4 regions of the Geobacillus sp. C56-T3 genome follow, and region 1 is predicted to be linked to each of the others. Evidence: predicted binding sites of a transcription regulator. Region 1 holds the regulator's gene; each other region holds the start of a gene.
The links. The regulator Rex, encoded in region 1, represses fermentation and respiration genes when NADH is low (regulators of the CRP and FNR family bind a similar motif). The targets are predictions, from matches to a motif close to TTGTGAAATATTTCACAA.
Positions count from the first base shown of each region.

Region 2: ric (iron-sulfur cluster repair di-iron protein) is a predicted target of Rex. The motif match lies at 2,638-2,655, and genes of this name have one in related genera.
Region 3: nsrR (nitric oxide-sensing transcriptional repressor NsrR) is a predicted target of Rex. The motif match lies at 2,023-2,040, and genes of this name have one in related genera.
Region 4: GC56T3_RS09035 (nitrate reductase subunit alpha) is a predicted target of Rex. The motif match lies at 3,212-3,229, and genes of this name have one in related genera.

Region 1 covers NC_014206.1:251,207-256,355, forward strand. Annotated here, with positions in the region: gene GC56T3_RS01375 (ABC-F family ATP-binding cassette domain-containing protein) at 1-1,847, opposite strand, end outside; gene moaC (cyclic pyranopterin monophosphate synthase MoaC) at 1,944-2,432, shown strand; gene GC56T3_RS01385 (redox-sensing transcriptional repressor Rex) at 2,448-3,089, shown strand; gene tatA (twin-arginine translocase TatA/TatE family subunit) at 3,269-3,421, shown strand; gene tatC (twin-arginine translocase subunit TatC) at 3,442-4,185, shown strand; gene GC56T3_RS01405 (YdiK family protein) at 4,369-4,548, opposite strand; gene GC56T3_RS01410 (CPBP family intramembrane glutamic endopeptidase) at 4,545-5,149, opposite strand, start outside.
Region 2 covers NC_014206.1:2,902,215-2,907,363, forward strand. Annotated here, with positions in the region: gene moaD (molybdopterin converting factor subunit 1) at 1-67, opposite strand, end outside; gene GC56T3_RS14310 (molybdenum cofactor biosynthesis protein MoaE) at 64-531, opposite strand; gene mobB (molybdopterin-guanine dinucleotide biosynthesis protein B) at 528-1,028, opposite strand; gene glp (gephyrin-like molybdotransferase Glp) at 1,025-2,284, opposite strand; gene GC56T3_RS14325 (hypothetical protein) at 2,334-2,516, opposite strand; gene ric (iron-sulfur cluster repair di-iron protein) at 2,717-3,424, shown strand; gene moaA (GTP 3',8-cyclase MoaA) at 3,512-4,537, opposite strand; gene modB (molybdate ABC transporter permease subunit) at 4,591-5,149, opposite strand, start outside.
Region 3 covers NC_014206.1:1,910,899-1,916,047, forward strand. Annotated here, with positions in the region: gene GC56T3_RS09495 (acyl-CoA dehydrogenase family protein) at 1-235, shown strand, start outside; gene speE (polyamine aminopropyltransferase) at 309-1,184, opposite strand; gene GC56T3_RS09505 (hypothetical protein) at 1,214-1,408, opposite strand; gene nsrR (nitric oxide-sensing transcriptional repressor NsrR) at 1,514-1,957, opposite strand; gene hmpA (NO-inducible flavohemoprotein) at 2,129-3,364, shown strand; gene purU (formyltetrahydrofolate deformylase) at 3,589-4,491, shown strand; gene GC56T3_RS09525 (helix-turn-helix transcriptional regulator) at 4,601-4,975, shown strand; gene GC56T3_RS09530 (AAA family ATPase) at 5,135-5,149, shown strand, end outside.
Region 4 covers NC_014206.1:1,819,947-1,825,095, forward strand. Annotated here, with positions in the region: gene GC56T3_RS09035 (nitrate reductase subunit alpha) at 1-3,151, opposite strand, end outside; gene GC56T3_RS09040 (metal-dependent hydrolase) at 3,323-3,826, shown strand; gene GC56T3_RS09045 (carboxylesterase) at 3,913-4,665, shown strand; gene GC56T3_RS09050 (bacteriocin-processing peptidase family protein) at 4,882-5,149, shown strand, end outside.

The DNA of each region.
Region 1 (5,149 bases):
AATCGTTGCATCGTCTCATAGTCGCCGTAAACGGATGGATCACAAAGTTGCTGCTCGATCTCAGCGATTTGTGCTTCAAGCGCTGCAATCTCGGCTTCGATTTCATCCAAGCGGCGTTGGCGCTGGCGCCGTCGTTTTTTTTCCTCTTTTTCTTGCTCGTATGTCGTTTTGGCAGAATCACTTGCCGTTTCTGTCGGGCGGACGTTCAGGAGCGCCAGTTCGCGCATTTCTTCTTTTTTGGCGATGTAGTAATCATAGTCGCCTAAGTATTCCGTTAGGCCTCCGCTGGAAAGTTCAAACACCTTTGTTGCGATTCGGTTGATGAAATAGCGGTCGTGGGAAACGAACAAAATCGTTCCCGGGTAGTCGATGAGCGCTTGCTCGAGCACTTCTTTGCTGTCGAGGTCTAGATGGTTTGTCGGTTCGTCCAAAAGAAGGACATTTGCTTTTTGCAGCATCAGCTTGGCGAGCGAAAGGCGTGCTTTCTCCCCGCCGCTTAAAGCGGAGACCGGTTTTAAAACGTCATCGCCGGAAAACAGGAAGTTGCCGAGCACGGTGCGAATTTCTTTTTCCGTCTTTTCGGGGTAGGCGTCCCACAGCTCGTCAAGCACCCGTTTGTTCGATGACAAATCAGCTTGGTCTTGATCGTAATAGCCGATTTGGACGTTTGCGCCGTAGCGGAGCTCTCCTGTTTGGATAGGGAGTTTTCGGGCGATCGCCTTCAGCAATGTCGACTTGCCGATGCCGTTCGGTCCGACTAGGGCGACGCTTTCGCCGCGCGTGATGCGGAAGCTGATTTGGCGGATGATGGGTGCACCGTCGCCATAGCCAACGGCTATGTCTTCAGCGGTGAGCACTTCATAGCCGCTCGGTCGATCGATCGAGAACGAAAAGGAGGCTGATTTTTCATCGCCGACAGGCCGTTCGAGCCGTTCTATTTTTTCCAGTTGCTTTCGCCGGCTTTGCGCCCGTTTGGCCGTCGAGGCACGGGCGATGTTGCGCTGGATGAAGTCTTGGAGTCGGGCGATTTCTTCTTGCTGTTTCTCGTACCGTCTTAACTCTTGTTCGTATTGCTCGGCCCGCAACTCCAAATAGCGGCTGTAGTTGCCGGCATAGTGTTTGAGCGTGGCATTCGACAGTTCGTATACGTCGGTGACGATTTTGTCTAAAAAGTAGCGGTCGTGGGAAACAACCAGGACGGCACCGGGATAGGCTTGCAAGTACTGCTCCAGCCAGGCGAGCGTCTCAAGATCCAAATGGTTCGTCGGCTCGTCCAAAATCAATAAATCCGGCTTGGACAACAGCAATTTCCCAAGGGCAAGCCGCGTCCGCTGTCCGCCGCTTAACGACGAGACCGGCGTTGTTTTATAATCATATGAGGAAAACTGCAGCCCGTGCAAAACGGAGCGGATGTCGGCTTCGTATTGGTAGCCGCCTTGTTCTTTGTATTGTTCTTGCAGCTCGTCATACGTTTTCAGCGTTTTTTCATAGCGAGCTGGATCGGCGAGTACGTCTGGGTCGCCGAGTTGCATGCTGAGTTCGGCGAGCTGTTTTTCGAGTCCTAGAAGCGGGGTGAATACCTCAAGCATTTCGTCCCAAATGGAACGCGGCGAGTCGAGCCCGCTGTTTTGCGCCAAATAGCCGATTTTGATATGGTTTGGTTTGATGATTTTGCCGCTGTCGAAAGAGAGTTCACCGGCGATGATTTTCAACAATGTCGATTTTCCCGCTCCGTTGCGGCCGACAAGGGCAATTCGGTCGCGGGACTGTATTTCTAGTTTTATATTCGATAAAATAAGGTCAGCGCCGAAATATTTCGTGAGCCCGTGCACTTGCAAAATGATCATGTCCGTCACCTCGCGAATAGTTTAACGTAAGTCGCGAAAACGGTCAAAGACGAATGATGAAAAATCGTGTATAGTGTATAAATGGAGGAGATTGTATTGTCATCGTTCACTCATTTCAATGAACAAGGGCGCGCGAAAATGGTTGATATTACGCACAAAGAAGATACTGTGCGAGTGGCTGTGGCGCAAACGAGCGTGACTGTCAGCCGGGAAATTTACGAAAAAATGACGAGCAATGCGATCGAGAAAGGGGATGTGCTCGCCGTCGCTCAAGTGGCGGGGGTGATGGCGGCGAAGAAGACAGCTGACCTTATTCCAATGTGTCACCCGCTTATGTTAAAGGGTGTGGACATTGCTTTTGCTTGGGAAAACGATGGAGAAGCGCATAAGCTCGTCATCACGGCAACGGTGAAAACGAAAGGGAGCACAGGAGTGGAAATGGAAGCGCTGACGGCCGCTTCGGTCTGTGCGTTGACAGTGTACGATATGTGCAAGGCGCTTGATAAAGGAATGGTCATCGGTCCGACGTATTTGGTCGAAAAAACGGGCGGGAAGTCTGGCCATTACCGACGGAAAACCGATTAGCTAGGGGATGAGATCATGAGCAACGAACAACCGAAAATTCCGCAGGCAACCGCCAAACGGCTGCCGCTTTACTATCGGTTTTTGAAAAACTTGCACGCTTCCGGCAAGCAACGCGTCTCCTCTGCCGAGTTGAGCGAGGCGGTGAAAGTCGATCCGGCGACGATCCGCCGTGATTTCTCCTATTTTGGCGCGCTTGGCAAAAAGGGATACGGGTATAATGTCAATTATTTGTTGTCGTTTTTCCGCCGGACGCTTGAAGAGGATGAGGTGACCGAAGTCGCCTTGTTTGGCGTCGGCAATTTAGGCACCGCCTTTTTAAACTATAATTTTTCGAAAAACAACAATACGAAAATCGTGATGGCGTTTGATGTCGATGAGCGGAAAGTAGGGACGACAGTCGGCGGGGTGCCGGTCTATCATCTCGATGAGTTGGAGGAGCGGCTTCACGAAAACATCCCGGTCGCCATTTTAACCGTGCCGGCCGCCGCGGCTCAAGCGCTGACCGACCGCCTTGTCGCGCAAGGAATTAAAGGCATTTTAAACTTTACTCCGGCGCGGTTGAACGTGCCGAACCATATTCGCGTCCATCATATCGATTTAGCCATTGAGCTGCAGTCGCTCGTCTATTTTTTGAAAAACTATCCATCGCCATCGTAAAAAGGATCTTCACCACAAAGTGTGCTTGACAAAGAAAGAAGATGATGATAGTGGAAACCAAAATTGCACTTCTCCCTTTTTATTCCACATCCTTCTTAGGGCAACATTGCTATCATGTTTGCCTTTAAAAGTCAAGTACATCTTTTGGTGATGAACCCGTAAAAAGGAGAGAACAACACATGAAATATTTGTTGCTCGTTGCTGTGATTTTGTTGCTGTTTGGCACGAAAAAGCTACCGGAATTAGGGCGGTCGTTCGGCCAGTCGCTTCGCGAGTTTAAAGACGCCACAAAAGGGCTCGCTGATGACGAAGAAACGAAAACCGACCGATGACAAGGCAGGATGGGGAAACAATGAATGACAAAGAAATGTCAGTGTATGAGCATCTGGGTGAACTGCGAAAACGGCTCATCATCGTGCTCATCTTTTTTGCTGCGGCGCTTGTCGTTAGTTTCTTTTTTGTCGATGATGTCATTTTGTATTTGCAGCGAACGGCCGAGGCGAAGCATTTGACCATGAACGCCTTCCGCCTCACCGATCCGATTAAAGTGTATTTTCAGTTTGCCTTTGTCATCGCGGCTGTACTGTCGGCTCCGGTGCTGTTGTATCAAATTTGGGCGTTTGTCAGCCCCGGTCTGTATGAAAAAGAGCGGAAAGTGACGTTAAGCTATATCCCGGCGTCGATCGTTCTTTTTTTAGCAGGCGTCAGCTTCGCTTATTTCGTCTTGTTTCCGTTTGTCGTTCGATTTATGAGCCAGCTGGCTGACCAACTAGGGGTTCAACAAATGATCGGCATTAATGAATATTTTCAGTTTTTGCTTCAGCTCGTGCTGCCGTTTGGCATCGTGTTTCAGCTGCCGATCGTCGTGTTGTTTTTCACCCGCTTAGGGCTTATTACGCCGCAGCTTCTTGTTCGCATCCGCAAGTATGCGTATTTGGCGCTGCTTATTTTAGCGGCAGTCATTACGCCGCCGGATGTGCTGTCGCAAGTGATCGTCATGATTCCGCTCACCATTTTGTATGAAGGAAGCATTTGGGTGGCGCGCATCGGCTATCGGAAAGCGCAGCGAGCAGCCGAGGAGGAAGGCAATGAGTGAGGCGGGACGAAAAACATGGAGAGGAAAGCGAGCAAGGCCGGGCCAAACGAAGGGGCTGTCTCAAAAGCCGCAAAACAGGGCTTTGAGGCCGGCCTCTTGTTTTTTTGTTTCCATTTTCACGATATGATCGCCGTCATGAGATTGATGTTCTGGTCCCTTCCCGTGCGAATCACGGGAAGGGGGTCAGCGTTTTGAGGCGAAAAGAAGGCGAAGGGCGGTGCCGAAATCAAAGGCAGCGAGCGCCGCTAAAGCGATGGTGGAGACGTTCCAAACCGTTTCATGAGCACTTTCGATGGCCAAATACGTAAACATTGAGCCTAAGACGAAATACGGAAGCGAAAACAGCTGAGGGTTTCGCATCATAGCCAAACCCTCCAAACGGCGAGCGGCAGCTCGGACTGGCGCATCATTTTCTCAATCTCGTCGGCCAACAGCGTCTGCATGGCGACGACGAACGTATTCATGGCGACATGGGCGAAAATCGGCACGAAAATGCGTCCGGTTTTCGCGTATAAAAACGCGAATACCATCCCCATGGATGTGTACAGAAGCAAATGTTCCGGCTCCATATGGACAAGGGCAAACAAGAGCGAACTGACAAGCGCAGCAAGCCAAAAGTTGTATTTTTCATAAAGCGAGCCGAAAATGATTTTGCGGAAGATGATCTCTTCCAAAATCGGGCCGATGACGGAGGTGACGACGATCAACAGCGGCGTCAGGCGGATGATATCGATGATTTGCCTTGTATTTTCCGACCCTGGTTTGATGCCGAGCAACCGCCATTCGATGTTGGCGGCGATGCTTTGCGCCGTGAGCGCCAAAAAGACGCCCAAGACCGCCCACATCCACGAGGAACCAAGCGGCAGCCGCCGCATCATTCGTTCGTTGCGGTCACCGCGGAGCAGCCATAGGATAATGACAAAAGCGAGCAGGAAACTAATGATCGCCCAATACCCGGAAGCCA
Region 2 (5,149 bases), 1.0 Mb from region 1:
TCGGCCACATCACTTCCCGCTCGCCGATTTGCTCGCCCAAATGGGCGAAAAACAATAGACGGATCATTCCTCTTTCACCTCCGGTTTTCCGGACGGATACGCCGTTGTTTCAAGCTGGTCGCCCACCCAGGCGCTTCCGTCCTCCCATTGCTCTTTTTTCCAAATCGGCACGATTTGCTTGATCCGCTCAATGGCATAGCGGTTCGCCTCATACGCTTCGGCGCGGTGCGGCGAGGAAACAGCGATGACGACGGCGATGTCGCCGATCTCAAGGCGCCCGATCCGGTGGGTGATGGCGGTTTTCACCCCTGGCCATTTCTCGGCGATTTCCGCTCCGATTTGCGCGAGCATTTTCTCGGCCATCGACACGTACGCCTCATATTGCAAAAAGAGCGTCCGCTTGCCGTTTGTCCATTCGCGCACCGTGCCGGCAAAGACAGCGACCGCCCCCGCTTCCGGACGCATCACTTTTTTCATCACATCCTCGACCGAAATCGGCCGGTCGGTAATGGCAAACAACGGTTCTGTCATGTTCGTGTTCTCACCTCGTTCATGAGCCATGGAATATATTCGTCATCATCGGCCAGCGAAAACACCGGGTGCGCTAGCAGCCCTTCGAGCGGCTCCCAGGCGATGACGGCGCGGATATTGGCGAGGTGCTGAAGCGACGCCCAATCTTCCCAAGTGCGGACGAGCACGACTTTCGGGTGCCGCTCTTGTTTGTAGCCCTCCACCAACACAAAATCGAGCCGAAGCGGCGCATAGAGCGCCAACACATCATCCAACCGCCACAACGGGCGGCGGAGATGAAGCTGCAAAAGCCCGTCCCCTTCCACCGCCGTTGCCACCGCCCCGGCCCGCTCATGGCGGACGGAATCGACGCCCTCCGGCCGCGCGGGCTCGCCGCCATGGCCGTGGTGCTTCACCGTCCCGACGCGCCATCCTTCCCGGACCGCGGCCGCCACCCATTTTTCCATAAGCGTCGTTTTGCCGCTATGTTTATATCCGACGACTTGCCAGACGTTCATTCGCTTGACCCCTCATCGTCATCAAGAAGCCACACTTCGACCTCATCGCCAACCGCAAACCCTCTCGTTCCGCCCGGCAGCACCATCAAGGCGTTCGCAAAGGCAAGCGAGGTGACGATGTTCGACTTGTCCATGCCGACCGGCTTCACGACAAGCCGACCGTCAACCGCCTCGACCCGGCTGCGCACGAAGCGGATGAACGGGTTCGGCTTCGGAAAATCGGCGCCAAGGGTGGCTTTCGCTTTTTTCAAATACGGCTTGGCCGAAAACAGCCGCGTGCGCACGACCGGGCGGACGAACAGCTCATACCCGACGTAGCACGCCGACGGGTTTCCGGATAGACCGAACAGCAGCTTGCCATCAATCTCGGCGACGGTCGTCACGCTCCCCGGGCGCATGGCGATTTTGTTAAACAACACGTTCGCTCCGAGCCGCTTGTAAATGGCGGGCAAATAATCGAAATCCCCAACCGAGACGCCGCCGGTCGTAATGAGCATGTCCACTTGATCGAGCGCCTGGCGCACAGCGTGAAAACACGCATCGAGGTCGTCGGCGAGCTGGCCCAAATAAATCGGCTCGGCGCCGCTTTTGAACACCTGCGCCTCGATCATGTAGGCGTTGCTGTTGCGGATTTTTCCCGGCACAAGCGGTTCCGAGACGTCGAGCAGTTCGCTTCCAGTCGCAAAAATGCCAATCCGCGGCTTTTTCGCCACCTTCACTTCGGCGTAGCCGAACGTCGCCAAGAGCGCTGCCACCCCGGGATTGATGCGCGTTCCTTTTTCGACAAGCGGCTGCCCTTTTTTCGCATCTTCCCCTTGAAACGAAATGTTGTCGCCAGGGCGGAACGGGCGTTTAATGGCCATATACGTTTTTCCATCCCGCTCGTACTGTTTAGCGAGCTCGAGCATGACGACCGCATCGCATCCTTCCGGAATTTGCGCCCCGGTCATCAAGCGCACCGCTTGAAACGGGCCGACGGGCTGCTTCGCCACTTGCCCGGCGCCGATCGTTTCAATGACTTCAAACTCGACCGGATGGTCAAGTCCCGCTCCTTCCGAGTCGGCGGCGCGAATGGCAAATCCGTCATACGGCGAGCGGTCAAACGGCGGCACGTCATGGTCAGCACGCAAATCTTCGGCCAAATAGCGGCCATACGACTGGCGAAGCGGCACCGTTTCCTCTTCTCCCACTCCGGCATAACGCATCACCCGATCGATCGCTTCCGCTACAGGAATCGGGGTTCGTCTTTCGATCATCTCTCTCTCTCCTTTCGATCATACGGCTGGCGGCAACCATATCGTTCTTTCAACGTTGTTGCCATTGTTGCAGCCGTTTTATGCCGTCCGCCAACTTTTCCTCCACAACACGAGCATCGGCAATATGCCGCAAAATCATCTCCCGCGTTTCGCCAAACAAAGCGGCAGACTGTTCGAGCTCTTGCATCACTTCATCCGCATAGCGGCATTGTTCTTGAATATAGTTTAGCACGTCTTGAGCCCGATTTTCGACTCGATCGATCAGCTGATTTCGTCTGTTTTATTGTACAGGAAAGAAGAGAAACAACGTTGTGATGTTGATCACATTCCCTTGTTGTCCGCTTTTTTTGCTTGTGTGAGATGCATCACAACGTTGACATGGAAAACAAGGTATGCTGAAGCTGTAACGATTTGGTGATGGAGGGATCCGAAATGGAACAGCGGTTTACCGAACAATCGTTGATTGGTGATATTGTTACGGTCTTTCCGAAAGCAGCGGATTTGTTGAAAGCGCATCGCATTGATTTTTGCTGCGGCGGACAGCGTCCATTAAAAGAAGCCATCGAAGAGCGCGGGTTGGATGGCGAAGCGCTCCTTCGCGAGCTGAACACCCTTTACGCGGAGGCGCAAAACAAGCCGTCCGGAAACTGGAGTGAAGCGCCGCTAGCCGACTTGATCGAGCATATCATCAACACGCACCACCGCTATTTGAACGAGGAACTGCCGCAGCTCAGCCCGTATGTCACGAAAGTGTTGCGCGTGCACGGCATGCACCATCCGCATCTTTCCCGCGTGCATAAACTGTTTCATGAGTTAAAAACAGAACTCGAGCAGCATCTCATTAAAGAGGAAACGGGAGCGTTCCCGCTCATTTTGCAATTTGCCGACAACCCGTCGCCGGAAAACCGGGAGGCGGTCGAGCGGGCCGTTCGCGAACTGGTCAATGAACATGACGCAGCCGGCGATTTGATTAAAGAAATTCGTGAAATCACAAACGACTTCACCCCGCCGGAAGACGCATGCGGCACGTACCGGCTCGTCTACAACCGGCTGGCCGCGCTTGAAGACGATTTGTTCACCCACATCCATTTGGAAAACAACATCCTCTTCCCGCGCGTGTTGGCGGCGGTGAAGAATTAAAGGAAGAAAGACGCCGATTCGCACTTCCGAAAACATAAACCAAAAACGGGATCGCTTCTTCTATGGAAAGAGCGCTCCCGTTTTTCTTCATCCCCCAATATACGACATTTCAATTTTCGGGCGCTGTTTCGCTGTCTCTGCCGTCCGTTCTTCCGAATAGCGGTCTGTCCGTCGGTTCCAGACCGTTGTGATCAAGGCCTTGATCTCCTCTTTCCCCTCGCCGGCGCGCAGTTTGTCTTTCAACGACACGCCTTTCGAGGCAAATAAACACGTATACAGCTTTCCGTCTGCGGAAATGCGCGCCCTCGTGCAGCTTTGGCAAAACGTTTCCGTCACTGAAGCGATAAAGCCGACTTCGACGTTCGTGCCCGCGTACCGGTAGCGGCTCGCCACCTCGCCGAAATACTCTTTCTCGACCGGCTCGAGCGGATGCATCGCGTTGATTTGCTCATACATCTCTTTTTTCGTCACGACATGGGAGTAATCCCAGCCGTTGGTCGTGCCGACATCCATAAATTCAATCAAGCGGAGCGGGATGCCCAAGTCTTTAAAGTAAGCCGCCATCGGCACGATTTGTGAGTCGTTCCATCCTTTTTTGACGACCATGTTCACTTTGACTCCGAGCCCCGCCGCCAGGGCGGCTTCAATGCCTTTCAACACCGGGGCGGCGCCGACGCCGATGCCGTTCATTTTGCGGAAAATGTCATCGTCCAACGCATCGAGGCTGACGTTGACGCGTTTCAACCCGGCTGCTTTCAACCGTTTCGCCCATTTCACTAAATGGACGCCGTTGGTCGTCAATCCAATATCGCGCAGGCCAGGGAGCGCGGACAGCCGCTCAATGAGCGCATCGAGGTCGCGTCGAAGCAGCGGCTCGCCGCCAGTCAGGCGGATTTTTTCAACGCCAAGCTCGACGAAACATTCCGCTAAAAGCGCCATTTCCTCAACCGTCAACAGTTGGTCTTCCGCCAAAAAGCGAAAATTCGGCCCGAACACCTCAGCAGGCATGCAATAGACGCAGCGAAAATTGCATTGGTCGGTGACCGACAACCGCAAATCGCGAAGCGGGCGGGCGAGGCGGTCGGTGATCTTCACCCGGTCGCGCTCTTCCATGTCGCTCCCTCCTTTCCCTTTCATGGGCCGCGTGATGTTAAACGGCCTGCTCCTTATCGCTGCCAACGGCCTAGTTTCGCCGCACAGGACAATAAACTAAACGACAATCCAATGGTGACCGCCACCCATGCCCACGCCAACTCCATCCGCCCCGACTCCATCGCCATATAGACAGCGGTGGGGATCGTTTGCGTTTTTCCCGGAATATTCCCGGCAAACATCAACGTCGCGCCAAACTCCCCGAGGCTACGGGCGAACGACAGCACCGCCCCGGACAACAAGGCGTTTCTAGCGAGCGGCAGCGAAATATGCCAAAACACTTGGCGCTCATTCGCCCCGTCGATGCGCGCCGCTCCTTCAATGGTTGGATCAACGGCTTCCAGACCCGCTTTGGCCGCCTGGTACATGAGCGGAAACGACACAACAACCGCCGCCATCACCGCCGCGCCGGGTGTAAACAGCACCGTTGTGTGAAACCACGTTTCCATCAACTGTCCGATTGGGCTATGCCGCCCAAACAGCACAACAAGCAAAAAACCGACAACCGACGGCGGCAGCACCAACGGCAGCATAAACACCGTCTCCATCGCCGTCTTCCCGCGGAACCGACGG
Region 3 (5,149 bases), 1.7 Mb from region 1:
ACGGATGGAAATGAAAGAGGAGTTGGCAACAGCTAAATTGGTTGCCACCAATACTGCGCTTGAAGTCGTCGATTGGGCGATGCGCATTGTCGGCGGACAAAGCTTGTTTGCTGACAATCCGCTTCAGCGGCATTACCGTGACGTCCGCGCTGGGCTCTACAACCCGCCGGCGGATGACTTGACGCTTCAATGGCTTGCCAAGCGGGCATTGTCTCACAACCCACCTGCTCCATAAAACAGAACGGACTCAAGCAACACGAAAAAGCTGTCCCTGCTTTGTGGGGGACAGCTTTTTTGATGCCAAGCGGTTATTCCACCTCAAGCGCCGAACGCAAAAATGCCGGCAACGCGAAACATTGGCGAAAGATCCCATCGTTCACATATTTCGTGTCATTTGGAATGGTAGTCTGCGCCGGAAAATCGAGCGGCCGTTTCGAGCCGATCGTAAAGCTCCACAGTCCGCCTGGATACGTCGGCACCACCGCGGTGTACACAAGCACATGCGGGAACAGTTCGCGAATATTGCGGTACGTCCGCTTCAAAATATCCAGATGGAAAATTGGCGACTGGCTTTGGCAGACCATCAGCCCATCCGCTTTCAACGCGCGATGGACGTTGGCGTAAAACTCCGGTGAAAACAAGGCTTCCGCCGGGCCGACTGGGTCGGACGAGTCGATCATAATGACGTCGTAGACGCTTTCCTTCCCTTGCACAAACACGACGCCATCATCATAAATAAACCGCACGCGCGGATCCGATAAGTTGCCGGAGACGGCTGGCAAATGCTCTTTGCACGCCCGGACAACTTTTTCGTCAATTTCCACCATGTCGATGGCTTCAAGATGAGCATATTTCGCCGTCTCACGGGCTGCGCCGCAGTCGCCGCCGCCGATGATGAGCACCCGTTTCGCCTGCGGATGAAACTGCAGCGGCACGTGCGAAATCATTTCGTTATAAATATGGCCGTCAATCGAGGTCGTTTGCACGACGCCATCGAGTACGAGCATGCGGCCAAAATCGTACGAATCCAAAATCATCACATGCTGGTACTCGGACGGCTCGGCAAAAATCACCTCTTTGATTCGATAGCTGATTTTTAAGTTGTCGCGATCATCTTCGGTGAGCCAAAGCTCTCCATTGTCCATATGCAAGTAAGGTGGCAAAGCGTTTCCTTCGTGTTTCATTGTGACCTCCTTTAGTCATGCAGATGTTTTCACACCTTTCTAATCTTAATATATTCTTCGTCTTGTGGCAAACAAAGGGGATGTGATCGGCCGGTGCCGGACGTATTCATCCCACCGCCCATGTTTGACGACTGGTTTCGTTTTTCCAACTGATGATCATTCTTGCCGCCACATCCCGCGCAAAGGCCGAGCGCCAAGGTGCCAATCGCCGCAAAGGCCGCCATCGGTTTCGCATCATCCCGCGTCTTCCTTCCGTAGAGCGATGCTTAGTGATTGTGTGCCTGCCAAACGCCAAAAAACTCTCCAGCTTATAGCCAGAGAGTTTTTTCTCAACCGCGCCGCTCTTTCAATAAAGAACGAAGCGACGCTCGGTCTTCAAGCAAGTCGGCGAGCGTATACGCATCCAGCACACGCAAAAACGCCTCTAACGCCTCGTGAAGTGCGAAGCGAAGCCGACATACCGGCGTTAAGACGCACTCATTGCCGTGGGCGGCAAAACACTCGACAAGCGACAAGTTTTCCTCCGTTTCGCGAACAACCGCGCCGATGACAATCTCCGCGGGGCGTTTCGCAAGGCGGATTCCACCGTTGCGCCCACGGATCGTTTCAATGTAGCCGAGTTTGCCAAGCTCATAGACGATTTTGCTTAAATGATGCTCTGAAATGGAAAAGGCAGCGGCAATGTCTTTGATGTTTGTTTTTTCTTCTTCATCAAGCGCGCCTAAAAACAAGAGGACGCGCAAGGCGTATTCCGTATAGTTCGTCAACTGCATCGTGATTCACAACCTTTAAGCGACATTCTTGATCCCATTGTACCACACCTGATTCGAACGGAGAATTGTGAACAATTTATTAAAGATGTATTTGAAATATTGCTTTTTCGCAGTGCTCATGGTTGAATAAAAGATGTATTAAAAATACATGTTTTACAAGGGGATGAAATCATGACAACGACAACGAAATTGCATCCAAAAACGATTGAAATTGTGAAATCAACGGTGCCTGTCTTGGAAACACATGGTGAACAAATTACGAAGCGGTTTTATGAACTCATGTTTTCCAATCATCCGGAACTGCTCAATATTTTCAACCACGCCAACCAAAAGCAAGGGCGGCAGCAACGCGCCTTGGCCGCAGCCGTGTATGCGGCAGCGCGCTATATCGACCAGCTTGATGCTATTTTGCCGGTTGTGCGGCAAATCGGCCATAAACACCGCAGCTTAGGAATCAAACCAGAACAATACCCGATCGTCGGAAAGCATTTGTTGCTGGCGATCAAAGACGTGCTCGGCGACGCCGCCACCGACGAAGTGATCACGGCTTGGGCGGAAGCATATGAAGCCATTGCGTCCGTTTTCATTCAAGTGGAAAAAGAGCTCTACGATGAGGCAGCGGCCAAACACGGAGGCTGGCGTGACTTTCGCCGATTTGTCGTCGTGAAAAAGGTGAAAGAAAGCCGCGTCATTACTTCGTTTTATTTGGAGCCGGAAGACGGCAAGGCCATCAGTGATTATTTGCCGGGTCAATACGTGAGCGTCAAACTGTCGATTCCGGGCGAGACGTATACGCATATTCGCCAATACAGCTTATCGGATGCACCTGGAAAAGGGTATTACCGCATCAGCGTCAAACGGGAAGCAGCTACAGCGGACAAGCCGGCCGGCATTGTTTCCAACTATTTGCATGATCATGTCCAAGAGGGCGACGTGCTCGAGCTTAGCGCTCCAGCCGGCGATTTTACGCTTGATTTGTCCAAAACGACGCCGGTTGTGTTCATCAGCGGCGGCGTCGGCATCACTCCGCTTTTGAGCATGGCGCATACGTTGGCCATCCGCCAACCGACCCGCCCAGCGGCGTTTTTGCATGCTGCTTTGAATGGCCGCGTGCACGCGTTTGACGAGGAGCTTCGGATGTTGGCGGAACGCCCGTCATTTTCTTATCATATTTGTTATGAGTCGCCATCCGACGAGGACCGCCTCCATCCACATTTTGGCAAAGAAGGGCGGATTGACCTTGCATGGATGCAATCCGTGATCCCGACGAAAGACGCAGACTTTTATTTCTGCGGCCCGGTGCCGTTTATGAAAACCGTCTATGGCGCTCTAAAACAATGGGGTGTGCCAGAAGAGCACATCCATTACGAATTTTTCGGCCCGGCCGGCGATTTGACGAAAGACTGAGAGAGGGTTTTCGCTTGCCAGGGGGCTGACCCAAAAGGGTCATTTTCCTTAACAAAACACAACATATTGTTTCTTAATGATTGTTTTATACCTATATACGGTAACAAGAAAGGGTGTCCCGATCCTTTTGGGACACCCTCTTTTGTTATCTTCCCTGTTGGCAAGTTCATGAATTTTTTGTATGATGAATGGCAAGGAAAAGCAAGAAAAGGGAGAGACAACGCATGACGACATTTCGCCAACATCGCTGGCAATCATTTTTGCAAGGTTACGAGCAGCGCGCTCGAATCCTTATCTCTTGCCCAGATCGCCCGGGCATCGTCGCGGCGGTGACGTCGTTTCTGTACGAACAAGGGGCGAATATCGTTGAATCGAGCCAATATTCGACCGATCCTGAGGGAGGGACGTTTTTTCTCCGCTTGGAGTTCGACTGTCCGAACATCGCCGAGCAAAAAGAAGAGATCGAAGCGGCGTTCGCCCCGATCGCTGCTGAATTTCAGATGCGTTGGCAGCTTCGGCTGCACAACGATATTCGGCGAATCGCGATTTTTGTCTCCAAAGCCGAGCATTGTCTGCTTGAACTTCTTTGGCAATGGCAGGCGGGAGAGCTGATCGCCGACATCGCCCTTGTCACCAGCAACCACCCCGACTTGCGCGAGACGGTCGAGTCGTTTGGCATCCCGTATGTGCATATTCCGGTGACGAAAGAAACGAAAGCGGACGCCGAAGCCGAACAAATCCGTCTGCTTCGTGACTATCAGATCGACACCATCGTGCTTGCCCGCTACATGCAAATTTTGTCGCCGGCGTTTGTCGCTGAATTCCCGGGACGGATCATCAACATCCACCACTCATTTTTGCCCGCCTTTATCGGCGCGCGTCCGTATGAGCGGGCGTATGAGCGCGGCGTCAAATTGATCGGCGCCACATCGCACTACGTCACCGACGATTTGGATGAAGGGCCGATCATTGAGCAGGACGTCGCCCGCGTGGATCACCGCCACCATCCGGACGACTTAAAGCGGATCGGCCGACTGATTGAAAAAACGGTGCTCGCCCGGGCGCTTCGGTGGCATTTGGAAGACCGGGTCATCATCCACGGAAACAAAACGATCGTGTTTTATTGAAACCAAGCGGGAGAGGATTTTTCCTTTCCCGCATGGTATAATGAAGACAAGCAGGATTTCGCCGCCCAAAGAGCGAAATTTCATCCGTAGGGAAGGAGGGAAAAAGCCTATGGGAGAAAAACGGACGCCCAGCGGTTTTCTGTTAAAACAACGTGCGTTTTTAAAATTGTATTTGATTACGCTCACCGAACAGGAGCGGCTCTACGGGCTGAAGCTGCTTGATGTATTGCGCCAAGAGTTCAAGCCGTTCGGCTACCGGCCGAACCACTCCGAAGTGTATAAGGCGCTGCACGATTTGATCGAAGACGGCATTTTAAAACAAGTGAAACAGAAAAAAGAGGGAATGAAGTACCAAGAAGTCGTCTACTATCGGTTCGCCGAGGGCGGACAGGAAAAGGCGAAGCTGTACAAACGCCAGCTCAAGGCGGAGCTTGATCGGTGCGCGGCGCTCATTCGCAAGGCGATTGAGGACAACTTCGGTTGAGAGCGCCTCGTTTTTTCTTTGTTATATTTACATAATATATTTATGGTCTAGTTCTTTTGTTTTGCGTCCCGCCGGGCGATTTAGTAGAATGAGAGGGGAAGATCGCCACAGAGAGGAAGTCAGAAGATGGGAACATGGCCGTTGACGGTCACGAAAGAAATGGAAAAGCGAAAA
Region 4 (5,149 bases), 1.6 Mb from region 1:
CGCCGAACTCGTGCATCAGTTCATGATCGATGTAAAACGACTGCCGGCCGGTCAACGTCCGCCACGGGATGAGCCGTTCGACGTTCGTCGTAAACGGCGAGTAGCGCCGCCCGCCTTTTTCCGAGCCGCTGAACGCCGGCGAGGTGATGACCGTTTTCGGCTGGGCGGTGATTTGTTCAAACGTAAAGCATTCTTCCTCGCGTTCTTTCGCTAAATCGGCCAATTTCAAATCCGTCTTTTTCTCAAGCGCCTCCCACGCTTTCACCGCCATTTTGCCGTTTGTAGTTGATGACAGCGTCAAAATCGCTTCAGCCGCTTTTTTCGCTTCGCTGATATCCGGGCAGCCGTCGGCGATTGAAGCGCGCCGGACAGTGCCAAGCCGGCGTTTCAACTGTTCATACTCGTCTTTCGCTGACCAGGCAATCCCTTTTGTGCCGATCGGCTGGCGGGCGACGTTCGGACCCAGGGCGGTCATTTGATCGTAAATGAGCGTATAGTCGCGCTCGATGACATGAATGTTCGGCATCGTTTTGCCCGGAATCGGTTCGGTTTCGCCTTTGCTCCAGTCTTTCACTTCACCGAACGGCTGCGCCAGCTCTTGCGCCGTATCGTGCAACAGCGGAGTGGCGACGACTTCTTTCATTGGCTTCAAGCCGGCTTGTTTCGCGACATCGGATACCGCTTTCGCGAGCGATTTGAAAATGTCCCAGTCCGAGCGCGCTTCCCAGAGCGGGGGCACCGCCGGGTTGAATGGGTGGACGAACGGGTGCATATCGGTGCTGCTTAAGTCATGTTTTTCATACCAGGTCGCCGCCGGCAGGACGACATCGGAGTAAAGAGCCGTTCCCGCCATGCGGAAGTCTAGGTTAACAAGCAAGTCGAGCTTGCCTTCCGGCGCTTTGTCGCGCCAGCGGATTTCTTCCGGGCGCAGGCTGTCTCGGTCATCGTTTAACAAGCCGTTCGTCGTGCCAAGCAAATGTTTTAAGAAATATTCGTGCCCTTTGCCGGAGCTTGAAATTAAGTTGGCGCGCCAGACGATCAAGTTGCGCGGGAAGTTGGCCTCATCGTCCGGGTCTTCAATGGCAAACTGCATCTTTTTCTCTTTCAGCTGTTTCGCGACATAGGCGCCGATTTCTTCCGGTGTGCGGGCGCCGGCGTGAACGGCTTCGTTGTACAGCTCGATGCCGTTTTTGTTAAATGTCGGGTACGACGGCAGCCAGCCGAGCCGCGCGGCCAAGACGTTGTAATCGCCAGGATGCAAGTAACGCGCTTTTTTGGCCAGCGGCGAGACGAGTTCGTCGACCGGCCGCTCTTCGTAGCGCCATTGGTCGGTTGCAAAGTAAAAGAACGACGTGCCGTTTTGCAATTTCGCCGGTCCGACCCAGTCGCGGGCGGTGGCGATTGTCTGCCATCCTTCCGCTGGGCGCAGTTTTTCTTGCCCGACGTAATGCGCCCAGCCGCCGCCATTCACCCCTTGGGCGCCGACGAACAACACCAAGTTCAACACAGCGCGGTAAATCGTATCGGAGTTATACCAATGGTTGATTCCTGCGCCGACGATGATCATGGACCGGCCGTTTGTGTCGATCGCGTTGTCGGCAAACTCGCGGGCGATTTTGACGACGAGATTCCGCTTGACGCCGGTGATCGCCTCTTGCCACGCCGGGGTGAACGGAACGTTGTCATCGTACGAACGGGCAACGACACCGCCGATGCCGCGGTCAATGCCGTAGTTGGCCAAAACCAAGTCATAGACGGTCGTGACATACACGTCGCCCGCTTCGGTGTGCACTTTTTTCACCGGCACAGCACGCTCGATTGTTTTTCCACCGTCATCCGTGAAATATGGCAACTGAATCGGGAAGATTCCATCTTCGCTGCCTAAAAACGACAGGCGCGGTTCAATGGGCTGCCCCGTTTCCTCGTCGACGAGGCGCAAGTTCCATTTCTCCTTATCCTCCCAGCGGGCGCCGATCGTTCCATTCGGCACGACAAACGAGTCGGTGTTTTCATCATAGATGACCGGCTTCCATTCGGCATTGTTCGTTTGTTTGCCAAGGTCTTTCGCCAACAAGAAGCGGCCGGCCGTCCATGCGCCGCCGTTTTGTTTTAAGGTGACGACAAACGGAAAATCGGTGTACGTTTTGGCATATCGTTCAAAATATGGAACGATCCGTTTGACGTAATATTCGTTTAAAATGACATGCCCCATCGCCATCGCCAAGGCGCCGTCCGTCCCTTGCTTCACCGACAGCCAGTCGTCGGCGAATTTTGTCGACTCGGCGTAATCTGGGCTGACGGAGACGACTTTCGTGCCGCGGTAGCGCACTTCGGCTAAAAAGTGAGCGTCCGGAGTCCGGGTGAGCGGGACGTTCGAGCCCCAGGTGATGATGTAGCCGGCGTTGTACCAGTCGCTTGACTCCGGCACGTCCGTTTGGTCGCCCCAAATTTGCGGCGAGGCTGGCGGCAAGTCGGCGTACCAGTCGTAAAAGCTTAACATCGGTCCGCCCATCAGCTGCATAAACCGCGATCCGGCGGCATGGCTGACCATCGACATCGCCGGAATCGGCGAGAAGCCGATGTTGCGGTCCGGTCCGTATTTCACAACCGTATACAATAAGGAAGCGGCGACAAGCGTCAACGCTTCGTCCCAGCTGAAGCGGACAAACCCGCCTTTTCCGCGCGCCTGTTTGTAGCGTTTTGCTTTTTCGCGGTCTTCGACGATGCTTTTCCACGCTTCAAGCGGGTTGTTCGGATGAGCTGCGAGCGCCTCGCGCCACATGTCAAGCAAAACGCCGCGCACGTACGGGTATTTGACGCGCAACGGGCTGTACATGTACCATGAGAAGCTCGCGCCGCGCGGACAGCCGCGCGGTTCAAAATCCGGCATATCCGGCCCGGTTGACGGGTAGTCAAGCTGCTGCCCTTCCCACGTGACGATGCCGTTTTTGACATAAATGTTCCAGCTGCACGATCCTGTGCAGTTGACGCCGTGAGTCGAGCGGACGACTTTGTCGTGCTGCCAGCGGCGGCGGTAGGCGTCTTCCCAGGCGCGGTCGCCGTAAGTTGTTTCACTGTGGCCGTCGGCTTGGCGCTCAATCGGCCGAATATATTTGAAACGGTTGGCAAGCGGGGATCGTTTTCGTTTCATTTTGTTCAACTCCTTTACGCGTTCTGTACTTTTAACGATAACCATGATGCCAATAACACGATGTTAACTTTGTCACACTTCGCGGCATTGTCACAAATTCGTCAAAGAAACGAACAAATATTCTTTTCTGTGGTATAATGGGGAAAACGATAAAAGTTTGAGGGGATTTCGTTGCGATACTCCAGCCATGTCATTGCCACATTATGCCTCGGCGCGGCGGCGGCCGCGCATACAAAGCTGCCGTTTACCGCCGCCTATACGGCGGGGCTTGTCATCGGCAGCCTTCTTCCTGATATTGACGAGCCGTCGTCATACGTCGGCCGCCGTTCGTTCGGCGTCGCCGGCAAAGTGAAAGAAGCGTTCGGCCATCGCGGCATGACGCATTCGCTCATCGTCTGGGGGGTGCTTGCCGCCCTCGTCTGGCGAGATTCGGCGTCGCCGTTTACCGCGGGGCTCGTGCTCGGCTACTTGTTTCACATTGTGGAAGACTTTTTTTCCGTCCAGGGAGTGCCGCTGTTTTGGCCGTTTTCGTCCAAGCGGTGGAAAGTGCCGCTCTATCGGACGGGAAAGGGGATGGAAAAAGCATTGGTTGGCATCGCTTGGATCGCGTTCGTCTATTTTGGATTCAACGGCTTGTTTCACGAATGGTGGCGGTCATGGTTGTCGATGTGGTAACGGCGCCCGATCAAAAAAGGAAAAAAGAGGTGCGGCGGCGAATATGGTGAGAGGAACGGGTTTGACTAGATAAGGGGGAGAGGAAGATGAGCGAACAATATCCGGTGCTTCCGGGCGCCGAGCCGTTTTACGCCGAAAACGGGCCGGTCGGGGTGCTGCTCGTGCACGGATTCACGGGCACGCCCCACAGCATGCGCCCGCTCGCTGAGGCGTATGCGAAAGCGGGGTATACCGTTTGTCTGCCGCGTTTAAAAGGCCATGGGACACATTATGAAGATATGGAGCGGACGACATTCCACGACTGGATTGCCTCGGTCGAAGAAGGATTTGAATGGCTGAAAAAACGATGCCAAACCATTTTTGTCACCGGTCTGTCCATGGGTGGGACGCTGACGCTTTATATGGCGGAACGTTACCCGTCCATCCGCGGCATCGTCCTGATCAATGCGGCGATTGACATCCCGGCCATCCGCGCTGGTCTAGCGGGTGGCGGCGAGCTGCCGAGGTATCTGGATTCGATCGGTTCGGACTTGAAAAATCCGGATGTGAAAGAGCTGGCATACGAGAAAACGCCGACCGCTTCGCTTCTTCAGCTGGCTAGGCTGATGGAGCAAGTGAAAGGCGAGCTGGAACGTGTGACATGCCCGATTTTAATTTTCGTCTCGAACGAAGACCATGTCGTGCCGCCAGAAAACGCCGATCTCATTTTTCAACGCATTCCATCGGCGCAAAAAGAAATGGTCCGTCTTCAAAACAGCTATCATGTGGCGACGCTTGACTATGATCAACCGGTCATTATCGAACGATCGCTCGAATTTTTTGCTAAGCATGCGGATTGAACATCTCTGTTTCCGGCCTTGTCCTGCCAAATTAGGGCAGGGCATTTTTTTGTAACATAACGGGCGTTCCGAGCGGCTATTTTCATAGTGCAGGCGGCGAACAAAACGGGTTCATCGATTTTTGTTGTCGTTATTTTTCTAAAAAAATAGGTGGCTGTTTTCGACGGCTTGTTCTAAACTAATGATAGTGAAAATGATAAAGGAGCTTTCAGTTGCATGATGATGGAACAAATTTCGTTGCTTATTCAAGAAAAGAGAATAATAGAGGCTCTTGACAGAATCAAACCTTATTTACAACATACGGCCTTGTTCTGGTGGCGGCCGCTCATGGCTTCGTGGGACGAGATCGAACCGTTTCAGGCGCTCATCCGCCTGTTCGATTATGCGCTCATGTACCGGCATAGCGGGCTTGTCGCGCGGTACGCCCACCGGAAGTTCAACACGCTGCAGACGCTCGCGTGGTTGTGCGACGAATGGCTCGATC